DNA from 2 places in the Blautia sp. JLR.GB0024 genome. Region 2 is predicted to be linked to the other one. Evidence: predicted binding sites of a transcription regulator. Region 2 holds the regulator's gene; the other holds the start of a gene.
What was found. The regulator Rex, encoded in region 2, represses fermentation and respiration genes when NADH is low (regulators of the CRP and FNR family bind a similar motif). The targets are predictions, from matches to a motif close to ATTGTTAANTANTTAACAAT.

Region 1: serC (3-phosphoserine/phosphohydroxythreonine transaminase) is a predicted target of Rex. The motif match lies at 5,973-5,992, and genes of this name have one in related genera.

The regions. Positions count from the first base shown of each region.
Region 1 covers NZ_JBANBF010000006.1:159,894-169,639, reverse strand. Annotated here, with positions in the region: gene V8Q34_RS15465 (hypothetical protein) at 1-851, shown strand, start outside; tRNA gene V8Q34_RS15460 (tRNA-Gly) at 1,030-1,100, opposite strand; gene leuB (3-isopropylmalate dehydrogenase) at 1,421-2,503, shown strand; gene ilvD (dihydroxy-acid dehydratase) at 2,551-4,218, shown strand; gene ilvB (biosynthetic-type acetolactate synthase large subunit) at 4,257-5,942, shown strand; gene serC (3-phosphoserine/phosphohydroxythreonine transaminase) at 6,096-7,178, shown strand; gene V8Q34_RS15435 (phosphoglycerate dehydrogenase) at 7,181-8,344, shown strand; gene V8Q34_RS15430 (hypothetical protein) at 8,665-8,832, shown strand; gene V8Q34_RS15425 (DUF1015 domain-containing protein) at 8,846-9,746, shown strand, end outside.
Region 2 covers NZ_JBANBF010000001.1:688,235-697,980, reverse strand. Annotated here, with positions in the region: gene alr (alanine racemase) at 1-519, opposite strand, end outside; gene V8Q34_RS03145 (NAD(P)H-hydrate dehydratase) at 516-2,018, opposite strand; gene V8Q34_RS03140 (redox-sensing transcriptional repressor Rex) at 2,118-2,762, opposite strand; gene abc-f (ribosomal protection-like ABC-F family protein) at 2,935-4,842, shown strand; gene V8Q34_RS03130 (ABC transporter permease subunit) at 4,906-5,703, opposite strand; gene V8Q34_RS03125 (ABC transporter ATP-binding protein) at 5,700-6,599, opposite strand; gene V8Q34_RS03120 (TetR/AcrR family transcriptional regulator) at 6,586-7,245, opposite strand; gene V8Q34_RS03115 (NADP-dependent isocitrate dehydrogenase) at 7,414-8,625, opposite strand; gene V8Q34_RS03110 (GntR family transcriptional regulator) at 8,612-9,310, opposite strand; gene V8Q34_RS03105 (2-isopropylmalate synthase) at 9,339-9,746, opposite strand, start outside.

The DNA of each region.
Region 1 (9,746 bases), on a different contig from region 2:
TGGCAATTGATTTAGTAACACAATATCTGCCTTATGTAGATGAATTATTTTCAACAGAGAGCAAAAAATCCCTGCTGACGAATCAGGACTTATCCTGGACAGGGGCACATACAATCAAGGTTTATAAGGTGACAACCGCATCTATGAATGATTACGGGCGCTCCGGCCCGAAGGAGGGAGAATGGTCAAGGTACGGCAGAGTGCAGGGACTGGATGCCACTACGGAAGAATTTACGCTGAAAAATGACAGATCTTTTACCTTTGCCATTGATAAGCTGGATAAGGATGAAACCAGTGACCAGCTGGCAGCAGCGTCTGCTCTTGCTCGGCAGGTGCGGGAAGTCGTGATTCCGGAAGTTGATACTTATGTATATGGAGTTATGACAACAAAGGCGGGGCATAAGCCTGCAGCTGTGGCGCTGACAGCAGACAATATCTATACGGAGATCATCAAGGCCAGTAATGCTCTGGACAATTCTGAAGTGCCGGAAACAGGCCGTGTGCTGCTGGTGACTCCTGACACTTATCTTCTTATGAAACAGTGCAGGGATATCACAATGGAGACAGATATTGGCAGTGATATGAGATTACGCGGTGTTATTGGCAATCTGGACGGGGCGGTAGTGATCAAAGTTCCGTCTAAAAGACTTCCAAAAGGATTTGGTTTTATGCTGGCCCATCCGGTGGCTACCGTAGCTCCTACCAAATTGGAAGATTACAAGACACATCAGGACCCGCCTGGTATCAGCGGCGAACTGATAGAAGGCCGCATCTGTTACGATGCTTTTGTTTTAGAAAATAAAGCAGAAGCTATTTATTATCAGGAACAGACTGCAGCAGCAAAAAGTTAAACAGATGCCCCGGGCTTTCCAAAGCGGATTGTCTGGGGCATTTTGTGCGTGATAGCCGCCCGGTTCCGTGTCTGTGAAGAGATAGAGGTTTTGATGCAGAATGATTACCATATGCTTACCGGCGAAAAACAATAAATGCCGAAATCACTGTCTATACAGTAATTTCGACATTTTTATAAGCAGATAACGGGAATCGAACCCGCCTCTCCAGCTTGGGAAGCTGGCGTTCTACCGATGAACTATATCTGCATACATGTATAATTGAGGAACCTGAACATTTCCAGGCATGCACCAGCCTGCGCGTGTTCCTCCGGGATATTCATATGTGTGAACCGAGACACCGCAGATACGGGCGTAACCGCACTCCTCCCGGAACTGATGCGTTGAAAATATTATAATCCAAATTATTTTTATTTGCAAGAGGGTTTTTAAACTGTTATAGCTTATATAACGAAAAAGAATAGCAGACTGCCTTATTATGCCTTGAAATATAAGCGAAAAAGGATTATCATAATTAAAATACTATAATGCGATAACATACGACAACTGTACGACAGGAGGAGAATCTCATGAACTATAAAATTGCATTGATACCGGGTGACGGAATCGGACCGGAGATTGTGGCAGAGGCCAAAAAAGTGCTGGATAAGGTCTGTGAAACATACGGACACAGTTTTTCCTATGAGGAAGTGCTGCTGGGCGGGGCATCTATTGATGTACACGGTGTACCGCTGACAGAGGAGGCTGTGGAGACGGCAAAGGCTTCTGACGCAGTGCTGATGGGTTCCATCGGAGGGGATGCCAAGACTTCTCCCTGGTATAAACTGGAGCCGTCAAAACGCCCTGAGGCAGGACTTTTAGCTATCAGAAAAGCCCTGAATCTGTTTGCCAATCTGCGCCCGGCGTATCTGTATGATGAGCTGAAAGGTGCCTGCCCCCTGAAAGAGGAAGTCATCGGAGACGGATTTGACATGATCATTGTCAGGGAGCTGACCGGAGGCCTGTATTTCGGTGAGAGAAAGACTGTGGAGGAAAACGGTGTAACTACAGCCGTTGACACACTTACATATAATGAAAATGAAATCCGCAGAATCGCTGTCAAGGCATTTGATATTGCCATGAAGAGAAGCAAAAAAGTTACAAGCGTGGACAAAGCCAATGTACTGGACTCCTCCAGACTCTGGAGAAAAGTAGTGGAAGAGGTGGCAAAGAACTATCCGGAAGTGACACTGGAACACATGCTGGTAGATAACTGCGCTATGCAGCTTGTCCATAACCCGGGTCAGTTTGACGTGATCCTCACAGAGAACATGTTCGGCGACATTCTGTCTGATGAGGCCAGCATGGTGACAGGTTCCATCGGAATGCTCTCATCAGCCAGCTTAAATGAGACAAAATTCGGCCTTTATGAACCAAGCCACGGTTCAGCGCCTGACATTGCGGGAAAAGGCATCGCCAATCCCCTGGCAACCATTCTGTCTGCGGCTATGATGCTGCGCTATTCCCTGGACCTGGACAAAGAGGCAGATGCCGTGGAGGCAGCCGTACAGAAAGTCCTCACAGAGGGATACCGCACAGTGGATATTATGGCAGACGGTATGAAGCAGGTGGGAACCAAAGAGATGGGAGATTTGATCGCAGAGCGGATCTGAGATTGGAATGAGATAGATAACGGACAATAGAAAGGATTGTGAATGATATGAGAAGTGATGCAGTAAAAACAGGTATGCAGCAGGCACCGCACCGTTCCCTGTTCAATGCCCTGGGAATGACAAAAGAGGAACTGGAACGGCCGTTGGTAGGTATTGTGAGTTCCTACAATGAGATCGTGCCGGGTCACATGAATCTGGACAAAATCGTGGATGCCGTAAAATTAGGTGTTGCTATGGCAGGCGGAACGCCCATTATGTTTCCGGCTATTGCTGTCTGCGACGGCATTGCCATGGGACATACGGGAATGAAGTATTCCCTGGTGACAAGGGATCTGATCGCGGATTCCACAGAGGCTATGGCTATGGCCCATCAGTTTGACGCCCTGGTCATGGTGCCAAACTGTGATAAGAACGTGCCGGGACTTCTGATGGCAGCAGCCAGGATCAATGTCCCCACTGTATTTGTGAGCGGCGGCCCCATGCTGGCAGGCCGTGTGCATGGCCAGAAGAGAAGTCTCTCCTCCATGTTTGAGGCCGTGGGCTCCTACAGCGCAGGAACCATGACAGCGGAGGAAGTGGAAGAATTTGAAAATAAAGTCTGCCCCACCTGCGGCTCCTGCTCCGGCATGTACACTGCCAACAGCATGAACTGTCTGACAGAGGTGCTGGGCATGGGATTAAAAGGAAACGGCACTATTCCGGCTGTATATTCCGAGAGAATCAAGCTTGCAAAACACGCGGGCATGCAGGTAATGGAAATGTACAGACAGAACATCCGTCCAAGGGATATCATGACAAAAGACGCCATCATGAATGCCCTGACCGTGGATATGGCACTCGGATGTTCTACCAACAGTATGCTGCATTTGCCGGCAATTGCCCATGAGATCGGATGGGATTTTGATATTACATTTGCAAATGAAGTGAGCGCAAAGACACCGAACCTGTGCCATCTGGCACCGGCAGGCCCCACCTACATAGAAGACTTGAATGAGGCCGGCGGCGTGTATGCGGTCATGAATGAACTGACCAAAAAAGATCTGCTGAACCTGGACTGCATGACAGTGACAGGAAAGACAGTGGGTGAAAATATCAAGAACTGTGTAAACAGAAATCCGGAGGTGATCCGCCCTGTAGAAAATCCTTACAGCCAGACCGGCGGCCTTGCGGTTCTCACAGGCAACCTGGCTCCGGACGGCGGCGTGGTAAAACGCTCCGCGGTCTGTGAGGAGATGATGGTACATGAAGGCCCTGCAAGGGTATTTGAGTGCGAGGAGGATGCCATTGACGCCATTAAGGGCGGTAAGATCGTGGCAGGCGATGTGGTTGTGATACGCTATGAGGGACCAAAAGGCGGCCCGGGTATGAGAGAGATGTTAAACCCCACTTCCGCCATTGCAGGTATGGGACTCGGCTCCAGCGTGGCACTGATCACGGACGGACGTTTCTCCGGTGCATCCCGCGGAGCTTCCATCGGACATATTTCCCCGGAAGCAGCCGTAGGCGGCCCCATTGCCCTTGTTAAGGAGGGAGATACCATCCGCATCAATATTCCGGAAAACAAACTGGAACTGGCCGTATCGGATGAGGAGCTGGCAAGGAGAAAGGCTGAGTGGCAGCCAAGAGAGCCTAAGGTGAACACAGGATACCTGGCACGCTATGCGGCTATGGTGACCAGCGGTAACAGAGGGGCTGTTCTGGAAATCCAGAAATAAAAAGAAAAAGAAAAGATAACGGTTGGGAGGATTTCAATATGCAGTTGACAGGAGCAGAAATAGTAATCGAATGTTTAAAAGAGCAGGGTGTAGATACCGTTTTCGGTTATCCGGGCGGAACGATTCTGAACATTTATGATGAGTTATATAAACACAGCAATGAGATTCATCACGTACTCACATCCCATGAGCAGGGTGCAGCCCATGCAGCGGACGGCTATGCCCGTTCCACAGGGAAAGTGGGTGTGTGTTTTGCAACCAGCGGCCCCGGCGCCACCAACCTGGTAACAGGTATTGCCACAGCACATATGGATTCTGTGCCTGTGGTTGCCATCACCTGTAACGTAGGTGTTCCTCTTCTGGGAAAAGACAGCTTCCAGGAGGTAGATATCGCAGGTGTGGTTATGCCGATCACAAAACACAGCTTTATCGTAAAAGACGTGAAAAAGCTGGCGAAGACCATCCGTCGTGCTTTTGTCATTGCAAAGAGCGGACGGCCCGGCCCTGTCCTTGTGGATATCACCAAGGATGTGACTGCAGCCAAGACAGAATTTGAAACTACAGTGCCAAAGCCGGTGAAACCCTATGTGGCTGAGATTGAAGAAGCGGATCTGGCTAAAGCAGCAGATATGATCCGGGAGGCAAAACGTCCCTTTATCTTTGTGGGCGGCGGAGCCATCGCGTCCAACGCCTGGGAGGAGCTGCGCACACTTGCACACAAGATCCAGGCTCCTGTGACCGATTCCCTTATGGGAAAAGGCGCATTTTCCGGCGAGGATGAGCTGTATACCGGTATGCTGGGGATGCACGGAACCAAAGCCTCCAATCTGGGTGTGACAAAATGTGACCTGCTGATCACCGTGGGTGCCAGATTCAGTGACCGTGTGACCGGCAATACCAGAAACTTTGCCAGAAATGCGAAGGTGATCCAGATAGATGTGGATGCAGCGGAGATCAATAAAAATGTGCTGGTTGACTGCAGCGTTGTGGGTGACGCCAGAGAAGTTCTGAAACGCCTGAATGATATGCTGGAGCAGAAAGAACATAAAGAGTGGCTGGGATACATAGAGGAGCTGAAAGAAAAATATCCTCTGCGCTACAACCAGGAGGGCTTAAGCGGTCCTGCCATTATCGAGGAGATCTACCGCCAGACAAAAGGCGATGCCATAATTGTAACAGAGGTGGGTCAGCACCAGATGTGGGCTGCCCAGTATTACAAATATAAAACACCCCGCACCTTCCTGTCCTCCGGCGGCCTGGGAACCATGGGCTACGGCCTTGGGGCAGCCATCGGCGCCAAGATGGGCAATCCGGACAAGGTGGTCATCAATGTGGCAGGAGACGGCTGTTTCCGTATGAACATGAATGAGATCGCAACAGCCACCAGAAATGATGTACCTCTTATCCAAGTGGTCATCAATAACCAGGTGCTGGGAATGGTACGTCAGTGGCAGACGCTGTTCTATGAGGGCAGATATTCTAATACAGTATTAAAAGACAAAGTTGATTTTGTCAAACTGGCAGAGGCCATGGGAGCAGTAGGTATCCGCGTGACCACAAAAGAGGAGCTGCAGGAAGCCCTTGCAAAAGCCATCCGGTTAAATACAACGGTGGTTCTGGACTGCATGATCGACAGTGATGATAAGGTATTCCCAATGGTACCGGCAGGGGCCAACATTGAGGATGCGTTCGACGAGGAAGACCTGAAAGCAAAACAGAAATAATATGTCTTTTGTAGAAAGACAAATGTTTTTATTGACAATAATATAACAAAGAGGTAGAATACTTCTTGTCAAGCAATTTATGCCACGTGTCCCCAGAGGGGGCATGTGGCGTAACCGTTTTGAAGAGTAAATCAACAGAGGAGGAAACAACAAGTGAGCAGAGTTTATAACTTTTCAGCAGGACCGGCTGTTCTGCCGGAGGAAGTGCTGCGGGAAGCGGCAGAAGAGATGCTGGATTATAAAGGAACAGGCATGTCTGTTATGGAGATGAGCCACCGTTCCAAAGCATTCGAGGATATCATACATACTGCGGAGGCAGATTTGAGAGAGCTGCTGCATATTCCGGATAACTATAAAGTATTATTTCTGCAGGGCGGTGCCCATCAGCAGTTTGCCATGATCCCCATGAACCTGATGAAAAACAAAGTGGCTGACTACATCGTAACAGGCCAGTGGGCGAAAAAAGCATGGCAGGAGGCACAGAAGTACGGGACAGCCAACAAGATCGCGTCCTCTGAGGATAAAACTTTTTCCTACATTCCGGACTGTTCCGACCTTCCCATCAGCCCGGATGCGGATTACGTGTACATCTGCGAGAACAATACGATATACGGAACAAAATTTAAAACACTGCCGGACACAAAGGGCAAGACCCTGGTGGCGGACGTTTCCTCCTGTTTCCTCTCCGAACCGATGGACGTGGAGAAATACGGTATTATTTACGGCGGCGCGCAGAAGAATATCGGCCCTGCAGGTGTGGTGATCGCCATCATCCGTGAGGATCTGATCACAGAGGATGTGCTTCCGGGAACACCGACCATGCTGACCTATAAGACACATGCGGACGCGGAGTCCTTATACAATACACCAAACTGCTACGGCATTTACATGTGCGGCAAGGTATTTCAGTGGCTGAAAAAACAGGGCGGCCTGAAAGCCATGAAAGAGCACAATGAGAAAAAAGCAAAGATCCTGTATGATTTCCTGGATGAGAGCGTAATGTTCAAAGGTACCGTGGAACCGGCTTCCCGTTCCCTTATGAATGTTCCCTTTGTCACAGGAGATAAGGATTTGGATGCGAAATTTATCAAAGAGGCCCAGGCGGCAGGCTTTGTGAATCTGAAAGGCCACAGAAGCGTAGGCGGCATGCGTGCCAGCATTTACAATGCCATGCCCATAGAGGGCGTGGAGGCTCTGGTTGCCTTTATGAAAAAATTTGAAAAGGAGAATGCTTGATCATGTACAGATATCACTGTTTAAATCCCATTTCCAGCGTAGGACTGGAGCATTTCCCGGCAAAATACGAGAGCACGGACAATATGTCTGATGCGGATGCCGTGCTGGTGAGAAGTGCAAACATGCATGAGATGGAGCTTCCGAAGAATGTGGTTGCCATTGCCAGAGCAGGTGCCGGCGTCAACAATATTCCGCTGGAAGAGTGCGCAAAGGACGGCGTGGTAGTCTTCAACACACCGGGAGCAAATGCCAATGGTGTAAAGGAGATGGTCATTGCCGGAATGCTGCTGGCATCCAGGGATATAGTGGGCGGTATCGAGTGGCTGGAGCACCAGGAAGCCACAGAGGATATCGGAAAGCTGGCTGAAAAGAAGAAAAAACAGTTTGCCGGCTGTGAGATCAGCGGCAGAAAGCTGGGTATCATCGGTCTTGGCGCCATCGGTGTAAAAGTGGCAAATGCCGCGGTACATCTGGGAATGGAAGTCTATGGATATGACCCCTTCATCTCCGTGGATGCTGCGTGGAACCTTTCCAGAAGCATTCACCACATCAATGACCTGAACGTGATCTACAAGGAATGCGATTATATCACCATCCACGTGCCGCTGATGGAATCCACAAGAAAGATGATCGGCGCGGATGAGATCGCCCAGATGAAAGAGGGCGTGGTTATCCTGAACTTCGCAAGAGATCTTCTGGTGGATGAGGAAGCTCTGGCGGAGGCCCTGAAAGAGGGAAAAGTGAAAAAATACGTGACAGACTTTGCCAACCCTCTTGTGACCAGTACCCCGAATACCCTGGTAACTCCTCATCTGGGAGCATCCACAGAGGAATCCGAGGACAACTGTGCTGTCATGGCTGTCAGACAGCTCATGGACTATCTGGAAAACGGAAATATCAAGAATTCCGTAAACTATCCGGATTGTGATACAGGGGCCTGTGTGGACGTGGGAAGAGTGACGATCAACCACAAAAATATTCCGAACATGATCAGCCAGTTCACAAAAGTGCTGGGTGATGCAGGCGTGAATATCTCCAACATGACCAACAAGAGTAAAGGCGACTTCGCCTATACCATGATCGACGTTTCCACACCGATTTCCGGAGACGTGGCAAAAGAACTGAAAAAGATTCATGGTGTTTACCGCGTGCGTATTGTGAAATGACCCTTTTAAAAGAATAGACGGATATGGGCCTGTCCTGAGACTGTGGTTTCAGGGCGGGCCCTTTTGTGGATATTCCGGAAATTATATATATTATCCTGTCGTTACCACTATGGAGATAAATAAACCAGGGTCGAAAAAAGCACCAGCGGGGAAAGAGTCAAGGCAATCCCCGTCTGGTGTTTTTTTAATACCTCTGTCAGTCATAAATCCGCCGGAAAGTGTGCAAATTATTGTGCCTATTTCATTGTATTTTAAGACTATATACGGTATAATTTTATTATGGCGTTATAAATAGGCATCAATATATTTGGGGTGTGAAAATGAGCAGAAAAATAAAAAAACCGAAAACATTCATACAGAAGAGAATCCGCAGTGCAAAGCGGATGAAATCTTTTTTTGGCGCGCTTGGCAGAAACCGCAGGCGTCTGGGAAAGGTATTCAATGGTGTCTGCGAAGTTGCTGCCCGCGTTATGGAGAAAAAACTATAAAGGAGATTTGATAATGGCGGTAGTTAAACCATTTTGTGCAGTGCGTCCCCAGGAGAACCTGGCATCTAAAATTGCCGCACTGCCATATGATGTATATAACAGAAAAGAGGCGAAAGAGGAGACCGAAAAAAATCCATATTCCTTTCTGAAGATTGACCGTCCGGAGACACAGTTTCCGGATGATACGGATATGTACGCTCCTGAGGTGTACAAACAGGCCCGCAGGATATTCTGGAAGATGATGGAGGACGGGGACTTCCTGCAGGATGTGGACCCCAATTTTTATCTCTATGAGCTTACCAGAAACGGGCATGTGCAGACAGGAATCGTGGCATGTGCGTCGATTGACGATTACTTAAACGGTGTCATCAAAAAACATGAGAACACCAGAGTGGAAAAAGAGCTGGACCGCATCCGCCATGTGGATGTGCTGGAGGCGCAGACAGGACCTATTTTCCTGGCCTACCGTGCCAATGCGGATTTTAAGCATCTGATGGATGTGAAGAAAAAGGATTTTCCCATTTTCGACTTTGTATCAGAGGACGGCATCCGTCACAGAGGATGGATGATCTATGAGTCAGCCATGATTCACAAGATAGAGAAGACCTTTCAGGCCATGGACAGCATATATATCGCAGACGGCCATCACAGGGCGGCCTCAGCCATCAAAGCAGGTCTGAAGAGACGCCGGGAGAATCCCAATTATACGGGCAGGGAGCCCTTTAATTACTTTCTGTGTACCCTGTTTGCAGATGAGGAGCTGGAAATCCTGGATTACAACCGTGTGGTAAAAGACTTAAACGGATATTCCGCGGAAGAGTTCCTGGAAAAAATAAGGGAGCGCTTTACCGTGTCCGAACCGGGAACAGAGGCAGTATCGCCCCGGGAAAAAGGCGAATTCGGTATGTATCTGG
Region 2 (9,746 bases):
CTCATCGGCTCTGGCAAAATGTGTGAACAGACCTTCTACTTCAAGGCCGGGCATCTCTGCGATCTTCAGAATCTCCGGTACATCATGCTGTAAGTCGCGATAGCCGATACGGGTCATGCCTGTATCCAGCTTAATATGTATCTTTACTGTTTTGTTCAGCCGCTTTGCCGTGTCCGATAAATCCTCAGCCATCTTACCGGTAAAAACGGTTGGACGGAAATCGTTCTTGATAATCGTCTCGTAATCTTCCAGGAAGGTATATCCAAGGATCAGAACAGGCTTTTTGATGCCGCCCTCCCGAAGAGCAAGTCCCTCTTCCACACAGGCCACTGCAAATCCCCAAATATAGGGCAGTGATTCTATGTGTTCGGCAATGGGAAGCGCTCCGTGTCCATAGCCGTCCGCTTTGAGTACGGCTATGATCTTCGTGTCCTCATGGATATTCTTCTTCATATTTTCCAGATTATAGGAAACCGCATCCAAATCTATGGAAACGTAAATCCTGTTTGGTGTCTTCATAAAACTGCTCCTCTTTTCTTCAAGATCTCCGCTGTCTGTGTAATGATATCCCCGGCAATCATGCTGTACTCACCTTTTTGGGCGGCGGCCATATCCCCTGCCATACCGTGGAAATAAACGCCGAGAGCTGCCGCCTCCCTGGCTGAAAGTCCCTGGGACAAAAATCCCATGAGGATGCCAAAGAGCACGTCCCCGCTTCCCGCTGTTGCCATACCGCTGTTGCCGGAGGTGTTGATAAATATCTCCTCGCCGCCGTCGGAAATGACGGTACGTGAATCTTTACACACGACTGTCAGGTGATATTTCCCGGCAAAACGTTTTGTCAGGTAAAGAGGCGCTTCCTTCCACTCCTCCACAGATACCCCGGAGATTCTGGAAAACTCACCCAGATGCGGTGTCACAAGGACCGGTGCCGGATACTGGGACAGCACTTCCATTCTGCCGGCCAGCAGATTCAGGCCGTCCGCGTCGATCAGCAGAGGTTTTCTGCCCTCCGCCAGTATGGTATACAAAATATCTTCCGCCTGCTGTCCTGTGCCGAGTCCCGGTCCTACCCCGATCACATCAGCCCATGCAAGCCCTTCCCGGATCTGTTCTTTTCGGATCTCTTCATCGTCATAAAAGCTGTACATGGCCTCCGGCAGCATTGTGGTCAGTGCCTGACGGTTCTCTTCCCTGGTATGTACCTTTATCATGCCTGCGCCGGCCCTAAGAGCCGCACAGGCGGAGAGATATGCCGCGCCGCTTATATCCCGGCTGCCGGCTGCCAGGAATATTTTCCCGAAAGTTCCTTTGTTCCCGTCCGGCTTTCTCGCCGGAATCCGGCACAGATCCTTCTCCTCACAGCTCTGTATGGACAGTTCAAAATCATTCTGAGGCAGCCTGTAGATTCCGATATCAGCCGTCCTTACCTTGCCCGCGCAGGATGCGCCCGGGTAGAATAAAAGACCTGCCTTCTCATAAGCAAAGGTGACTGTCACATCAGACTTCACTGCGCAGCCCAGCACTTTCCCCGTATCAGCACTGATACCTGATGGAATGTCCACTGCCATGACCTTTGCCCCTGACCGGTTCAGAGCTTCGATGGTGTCCCTGTATTTTCCGCCCACTTCCCTGGACAGACCTACACCAAAGACAGCATCTACTATAGTAGTATATTCAGCAGGTACTGCATTCTTGACAAAGGATATATGATAATTTTCTGCAATTTTCACTTGCTTTCTCATTTCTTCTGTATAATGGTCCTTTTTTCCAAGTATACAGATATCTGCCGAGACACCTGTCATATGGAGCATACGGGCCACCGCTACGCCGTCCGCACCGTTATTTCCGGTACCGCAGAGCACCAGAACTCTTTTCAAAGGAAAATTTTCCTCCCGAAGTGCCTGACAGACACTCAGAGCTGCCCGCTCCATAAGTACCAGGGAGGGAATCCCAATCTCGTGGATCGTGTATTCATCCAATAGCTTCATCTGTCCGCCGGTTACGATTTGTTTCATATCATACACTCCTCTCTTATTCCGGTATGAATCAGGGACGTCTGTCAAACCTTCCTGCAGAGCAAAAGGCCGCCGCAAAAATTCCGCAGCAGCCTTTTCTTACTTTTTATGTTCGGTCACATAACAATTCAGGTTATAAGACAATCGCATGAGGCTCTCAGAAAGGTGTACATTTTCCACGATGACATCCTCCGGGACCTCCAGATCCAGATGTGCGAAATTCCAGATGGCTTTGATTCCGTTTTCCACCAGCAGGTTGGCTGTCTCCTCCGCGTTATTCTTAGGCAGAGTCAGCGCTGCGATCTGAACATCATTATCCTTCAGATACTGGGGAAGTTCATCCATCATAAGAATTTCGTTCCCACGGATAGAGATACCTTTCAGAACCGGATTCACATCAAATATACCCACCACTTTAAATCCGCGCTTTTCAAACTGTACATAATTGGCCAGTGCCTGTCCCAGATTGCCGGCTCCGATGATGATCATGTTGTGGGTCCTGTCGAGCCCCAGAATCTTGGCGATCTCTGTGTACAGGTACTGCACATTATAGCCGTATCCCTGCTGCCCGAATCCTCCGAAATTGTTCAGGTCCTGGCGGATCTGGGATGCGGTCACGCGCATCTTGCTGCTCAGCTCGTTTGAGGAAATACGTTCCACACCATCTTCCAAAAGTTCTCCTAAATATCTGTAATATCGGGGAAGTCTTCTGATGACTGCTTTCGATATGCATTTTTCGTCCACGACTTTACCCTCCTTATGTCTAAGTTTTCTGTTTCATATAGGAATATTATATATAATTGTTAAAATAAAGTCAAATACAATTCCAGTTATTGTTGTTTTTATCTGTTGTCAAATTCTGAATTTCCGATATAATAGGAAGGGTGAACCAAAAGATAAAGGAGATTCGTATAAAATGATACTGGCATGTCAAAACATTGAAAAATCGTTCGGAGGCATGAATCTGATCCATGATGCCTCCTTCCATATAGAAGAACGCGAAAAAGCCGCCCTGGTGGGCATCAACGGAGCAGGAAAATCCACACTGCTGCGCATCATCATGCAGGAGATTCCCGCGGACAGCGGAGAGGTAATCTTATCAAGGGGCAGGACCATCGGCTATCTGGCCCAGCATCAGGAGTTGGACAGCGCGCTCACCATCTATGACTCTCTGCTCCAGGTCAAACAGCATATTCTGGATATGGAGCTCCATATGCGCAGAACCGAAAAACAGATGAAGCACGCCCAAGGGGAGGAGCTGGACCGCCTGATGGAGACGTATTCCCGGCTGACCCATGAGTTTGAGATGGAGAACGGCTATGCGTATAAAAGTGAGCTTGTGGGCGTACTGAAGGGACTCGGCTTTCCGGAGAGTGACTTTGAAAAAGAAATCTCCACCCTGTCAGGAGGCCAGAAAACCCGTGTGGCCCTTGGCCGCCTGCTGCTGTCAAAACCGGATATCATCCTTCTGGATGAGCCTACCAACCATCTGGATATGGACTCTATCTCCTGGCTGGAGACGTACCTTTTGAATTATCCGGGAGCTGTCCTTATCGTATCCCACGACCGGTATTTTCTGGACAGGATCGTGACCAAGGTGATTGATATTGACAACGGAAAGGTAAGCTCCTTCAGCGGAAACTATTCCGCCTACAGTGAGAAAAAGGCCCAGCTTCGCAGAGATGCCTACCAGGCCTACCTCAATCAGCAGCAGGAGATCAAACACCAGGAGGAAGTCATTGCCAAATTAAAGCAGTTCAACCGGGAAAAGTCCATTAAGCGGGCTGAAAGCCGGGAAAAGATGCTGGATAAGATTGAAGTCATAGAAAAACCGACTGAGGTAAACGCGTCCATGCGTATTTACCTGAAGCCCCGCATAGAGAGCGGCATGGATGTGCTGACCGTGGAACATCTCTCTAAATCCTTTCCCTCCCTCCCGCTGTTTTCTGATTTGAACTTTTCCATCAAACGCGGGGAGCGTGTGGCCATCATCGGGAATAACGGAACCGGAAAAACGACGATACTCAAAATACTGAACGAGCTGGTCTCGGCCGACGCCGGCGTCTTCCATCTGGGAAGTAAAGTACACATCGGCTACTATGATCAGGAGCACCACGTGCTGCATATGGAGAAAACCATCTTCCAGGAGATTTCGGATGATTTTCCAAAGCTCACCAACACGGAGATCCGCAATCTTCTGGCTGCCTTTCTCTTTACCGGGGATGATGTCTTTAAGAAGATCGCATCCTTAAGCGGCGGGGAACGGGGTCGCGTATCCCTGGCAAAGCTCATGCTCTCAGAAGCCAATTTCCTGATCCTGGATGAGCCTACCAACCATCTTGACATTATGTCAAAGGAAATCCTGGAGGAGGCCCTGCGCAATTATACGGGTACGGTGCTGTATGTATCCCATGACCGTTACTTTATCAACCGTACCGCCACCAGGATCCTGGAGCTGACCAACCAGAGTATGGTAAACTATATCGGCAACTATGATTATTACATGGAGAAAAGGGAGGAGCTCACCCGCATCTATGCGCCGGGCCTTGAGGAGGAACAGGCTGCGGAATCCGTATCCGCCACGAAACTGGACTGGAAACAGCGCAAAGAAGAACAGGCACGCCAGAGAAAGCGTGAAAATGATCTGAAGAAGACAGAGGCAGAGATTGAACGCCTGGAAACCAGGGACAAAGAGATCGACAGTGAGATGGAAAAGCCTGAGGTTGCCGTCAATGTGGCTGAATGCGTCCGGCTTGCCAATGAAAAAGCTGAGATCGCAGAAAAGCTGGAAGAACTGTATGAAAAATGGGAAGAGCTGGCATAATGCCTGCTCCTCCCGTTTTTTATATCCGGCTGCTATCCCTTCGGCCGTCTGCGATTCCATCTCTTACAAAGGCAGATCCCGTTTGCTGAACCGTATGATCCCGATTCCCATAAGCAGGATTCCTGCCAGATATAAAATGCCGCACATGATCCACGCCTTCCCGTCACCTGCAGCCAGCCCGTCAATGTCAAAGAGGGTTATGGGGGTGGCGTATTTTACTTTCTCGAACTTATCCCCCACCTGTGATATCATCTGCAGGAGAATGGAATATACCACCACGGTTGTGCTGACCGCGGAGGAAGTCTTTGTCTCATTGCTGCAGCAGGATGCACAGAAACATGTCCCGCCGAAAAATACAAGGATACCCAATAATCCCACATTGATCCGAAGGAAGGCACCTGTCTCCATCTCTCCCGGAAAAAGCGCCTCACTGAAAGCAAGAATCAGGCAGGTCACATATACCACCATGACAACCAGGCAGGTCAGCATGAAGACACACTGAGTCAGCATGATCTTCCAGCGTTTCTGTGGTACTGCCAGCAGGTAGGCCATGGAACCGTTATCTACATATCTGGATACCAGTCTGTTGGATAGGATAATGATAAATACCCCGGGGAAGGCCACATACAGCATTCCGTATAAATATCCGGATACAAATTCCAGCAGCGTCTGGCCCACGTCAGCCATGCCGAATGCCGCAAACAAATCCGGCATACTGTCAGCCATCATTTTCAGGCTGTCTCCCATCTCGGGGTTAAACATCATGGTGATCATACTTCCGTATACACTGAGCACTGCAAGAAAAATGACGAGCAGCAGCCAGTTGGATTTGATCTCTTTTTTAAACAGTGTAGCATTCATGATTTTGCTGCCCCCTCTCCGTAAAAATGCATGAAGAACTCTTCCAGGCTCTGTGTGCGCACGTCGAAATCCGTGACCGTATAGGCGCCTGCTTTTTTGATAAAGGCATCCAGGTTTTTTCCAACCTTGGCCGTTACCGTTTTACTGCCGGGCTGATAGACTGCCTCCGGGAATGCGGCAGCGAATGCCTCTGCCATATCCGCCTCCCGGAAGGTGATATCGATCACCTTCTGCCGCCCCTCTTTCAGTTTCTCCATCTCCTCCACTGCAACCAGCCGTCCGTCTCGGATAATGGCAGCGCGGTCACAGGTGCGCTCAATTTCCTCAAACATATGGGAAGACATCAAAATGGTCTTTCCCTTTTTCTTCTCGGAAAGGATCAGCTCCACAAAACGGTTCTGCATCAGAGGGTCCAGCCCGCTGGTGGGTTCATCCAGGATCAGGATGCTGGCCAGCGGGTTCATAAAGGCACAGACGATTCCTATCTTCTGCTTCATGCCCTTTGACATTTTCTTCAGTTTGCCGGACGCGTTCAAGTCAAACATCTTCATCAGTTCCTGTGCCCGGCCCATATCTCTCATATTTTTCATTTTAGCCACAAAGCGGATAAACTCCATCCCTGTCATGGAATCAATAAAAGCGATCTCTCCCGGCAGATACCCAAGAGATGTCTGGATCTTATCCGACTCTTTGAAGCAGTCCATATCCAGAATGGACAGTCTGCCCTTATCCGGTTTGATGAATCCCATCAACTGCCGGATCGTGGTTGTCTTACCGGCACCGTTTGGTCCTAAAAACCCCAGTACCTCTCCCTGTTTTACAGAAAAACTAACATCAAAAACGCCGCGGTTCTGCCCATAGTCTTTCGTAATATGACTGATTTCAATCACGTTCATTTTTTTGCCTCCTTCCAACCATTTCGGTTAGATACTCTTCTTTGTATGCGATCCGCTTCAGCATTTCTGACCATTTTCTGAATTGACGCATCAATTCATCCGCATCCACCGTATCGGTATAAAACATTCTCTGGTGCAGATATCCGTCAGTGAGCCAGAGAAGCATGTTCAGTATTTCTTTGGGATCTATGTCCTCCCTGAATTTAGTCATATCCACATTCTTGAAATAATCCACGAACATGGTATCCATCTGGTTTTTCATAAAAGAGTTCATATCTTCCGATACGTCCTCCCTGGATGTAAAAAATGCCCGGACACTGAACTCCATAAGAAAGGGAAAACTGGAGAGGATACGGGCTTTTTTGTCTGCTGCATAGGCCAGCAGCTCAAAATAATCCGTTATTTCAAAAAAGTGCCGGTCTAAAAGGCGCGGTCCTACCTTCTCCATGACATACTCAAATATGTACATATACAGCTCTTTCTTATTTTTAAAATAGTAAAACAGCAGCCCTTTTGAGATGCCTGCCTTTGCAGCGATCAGGTCTGTGGATGCCCGTTTGTATTCATTGGTGCCAAACACTTCCAGTGCTGCATTGACAACCGCGTTCTTCTTCTCTTCTGAGAGACTGCTAAGTCTGTCCTCCATCCTGTGCCTCCTTTAATGCTTTACCGATTCGGTTAATACCCATTATAAGAAATTGACTAAATTTTTCAACCCCTGCCCGAGACTTTTTTTCACAAATAATAAGTCCATGTAAGCAGGGACTTGTTTCTCTCTCTTACATGGACTTTTAAATCAGCAGACGCTTATTTTTTACGCGTATAAAACATCCAGATTCTTCCTTACAGCCAGGATAAACTCACGGCTGTTCAATACAGAAGGATTCTTAATTGACGTGATGAGTGCAAGGTCTTTTGTCATCTCTCCCTTTTCGATAGTAGTGAGAGTGGCCTGTTCCAGCCGGTCGGCAAACAGGCAGAGGTCTGTATTTCCATCCAGCTCCCCGCGTTTTCTCAAAGATCCGGACCAGGCAAAGATGGTAGCCACGGAGTTGGTGGAAGTCTCTTCCCCTTTTAAATGTTTGTAATAGTGGCGCTGTACGGTTCCGTGTGCAGCTTCATACTCAAAATATCCGTGAGGGGATACCAGCACGGATGTCATCATAGCCAGAGAGCCGAAAGCGGAGGATACCATATCACTCATAACATCCCCGTCATAGTTCTTGCAGGCCCAGATAAAGCCGCCTTCGGCTTTCATCACACGTGCCACCGCGTCGTCGATCAGTGTATAGAAATATGTAATACCGGCCTTTTCAAAGGCATCCTTATATTCTTTCTCATAGATGTCCTGGAAAATATCCTTGAAGGTATGGTCATACTTTTTGGAAATGGTGTCCTTGGTGGAGAACCACAGATCCTGTTTTGTGGAGAGCGCATATTCAAAGCAGCTTCTGGCAAAGCTCTCAATGGAATCATTTAAGTTGTGCATTCCCTGTGCCACCCCGGCACCTGTGAAGTTATGCACCAGTTCTCTTGTCTCTGTTCCGTCAGCCGCGGTATATACAAGCTCCACCCTGCCCGGTCCGGGAATGACCATCTCTGTGTTTTTATAGACATCCCCGTAGGCATGTCTTGCCAGAGTGATGGGTTTCTTCCAGTTCTTTACACAGGGCTCGATTCCTTTTACCACAATAGGCGCCCTGAAAACCGTACCGTCCAGCATGGAACGAATGGTGCCGTTGGGACTTTTATACATTTCCTTTAAGTGATACTCGTCCATTCTGGCCGCGTTCGGGGTGATGGTGGCACATTTTACCGCTACTTTGTATTTCTTTGTGGCATTGGCCGCATCCACTGTCACCTGGTCGCCGGTCTCATTTCTGTACTCCAGTCCCAGATCATAATACTCTGTGTTCAGTTCCACATATGGCGCAAGCAGATCCTCTTTGATCATTTTCCAGAGGATCCTTGTCATCTCATCCCCATCCATTTCCACCAGAGGTGTTGTCATTTTAATTTTTTCCATTGTTGTCGTTCTCCTTTCCGTATTCTTCCCGCAGAATTTCTTCCAGATTAAAATGTTTCAGATTCTCAACTGTATTAAATATGTGTCTTGCAGCTACCTGTTCCGCCAGATCCGCGTTTTTGCTCTTTATGGCTTCCAGAATCTCTGTGTGCTCACTGCCTGATTTATTCAGACGCATGCGGTTCATAATGGATACCTGCCGCACACGCTGTACATATTGATGAAAATCAGACAGTGTGTGGGAAAGCATCCGGCTGCCGGACGCCTCATAGAGCAGCTTATGGAACTTGCCGTCCATTTCGCAGACCTGCTCATAGTGTTCTTTCTTTGCATGATAGTCTGACAGGACAATGGCCTCCTCCATGGCTTCCAGCTGTTCCGGTGTTATATTCTCCACGGCCATCCGGGCACAGAGCCCTTCCAGCCGGGAGCGGATCAAATAAATATCAGTCACATCCCTTGCGGATATCCCGTTGACAAAGGCTCCTTTGTTTGGCACCAGGCGTACCAGGCCCTCCAGTTCCAACTGCCGGATGGCTTCCCGGACCGGAGTTCTGCTGACTCCCAGCTCTTTCCCTATGGTACATTCCACCAATTCGTCTCCCTGCTGGTAACGGCCTTTCAGAATATCTGAACGGATCTTGTCAAACACCTGGCCCCTCAGGGACTTTTCTCTACCTGCCATTTTGCTTCCTTCCTCACATGTCATTGCCTTATAAGGTTATATTTAATCTTGCGCAGCTCTCCTCGATCACGGATATCAGCTCCTCATCCGTCAGGACAGTCACGCGTCCCTCCTCGTACTGGGCATCCACCCATGCCTTTACCATCTGCACCAGTTCGCTGTTCTTCTGCACCTGTTTCTCACCGGACAGGCGGTAATGATTGTTGATCCAGTGAGCAATGCCGGCAAGGCCCGAGGTGTTGGAAACAGCCACCTGCGGCGGACGGCCCAGGAATTTATCCGTATCAAAGATATTGTAGATCTCTTCATTCTTCAGAAGACCGTCTGCATGGATACCGGCTCTCGTCACATTGAACGCACTTCCCACAAACGGTGTTGTGGAGGGCACCTTGTATCCGATCTCTTTTTCATAGTACTCCGCAAGCTCTGTGATGAC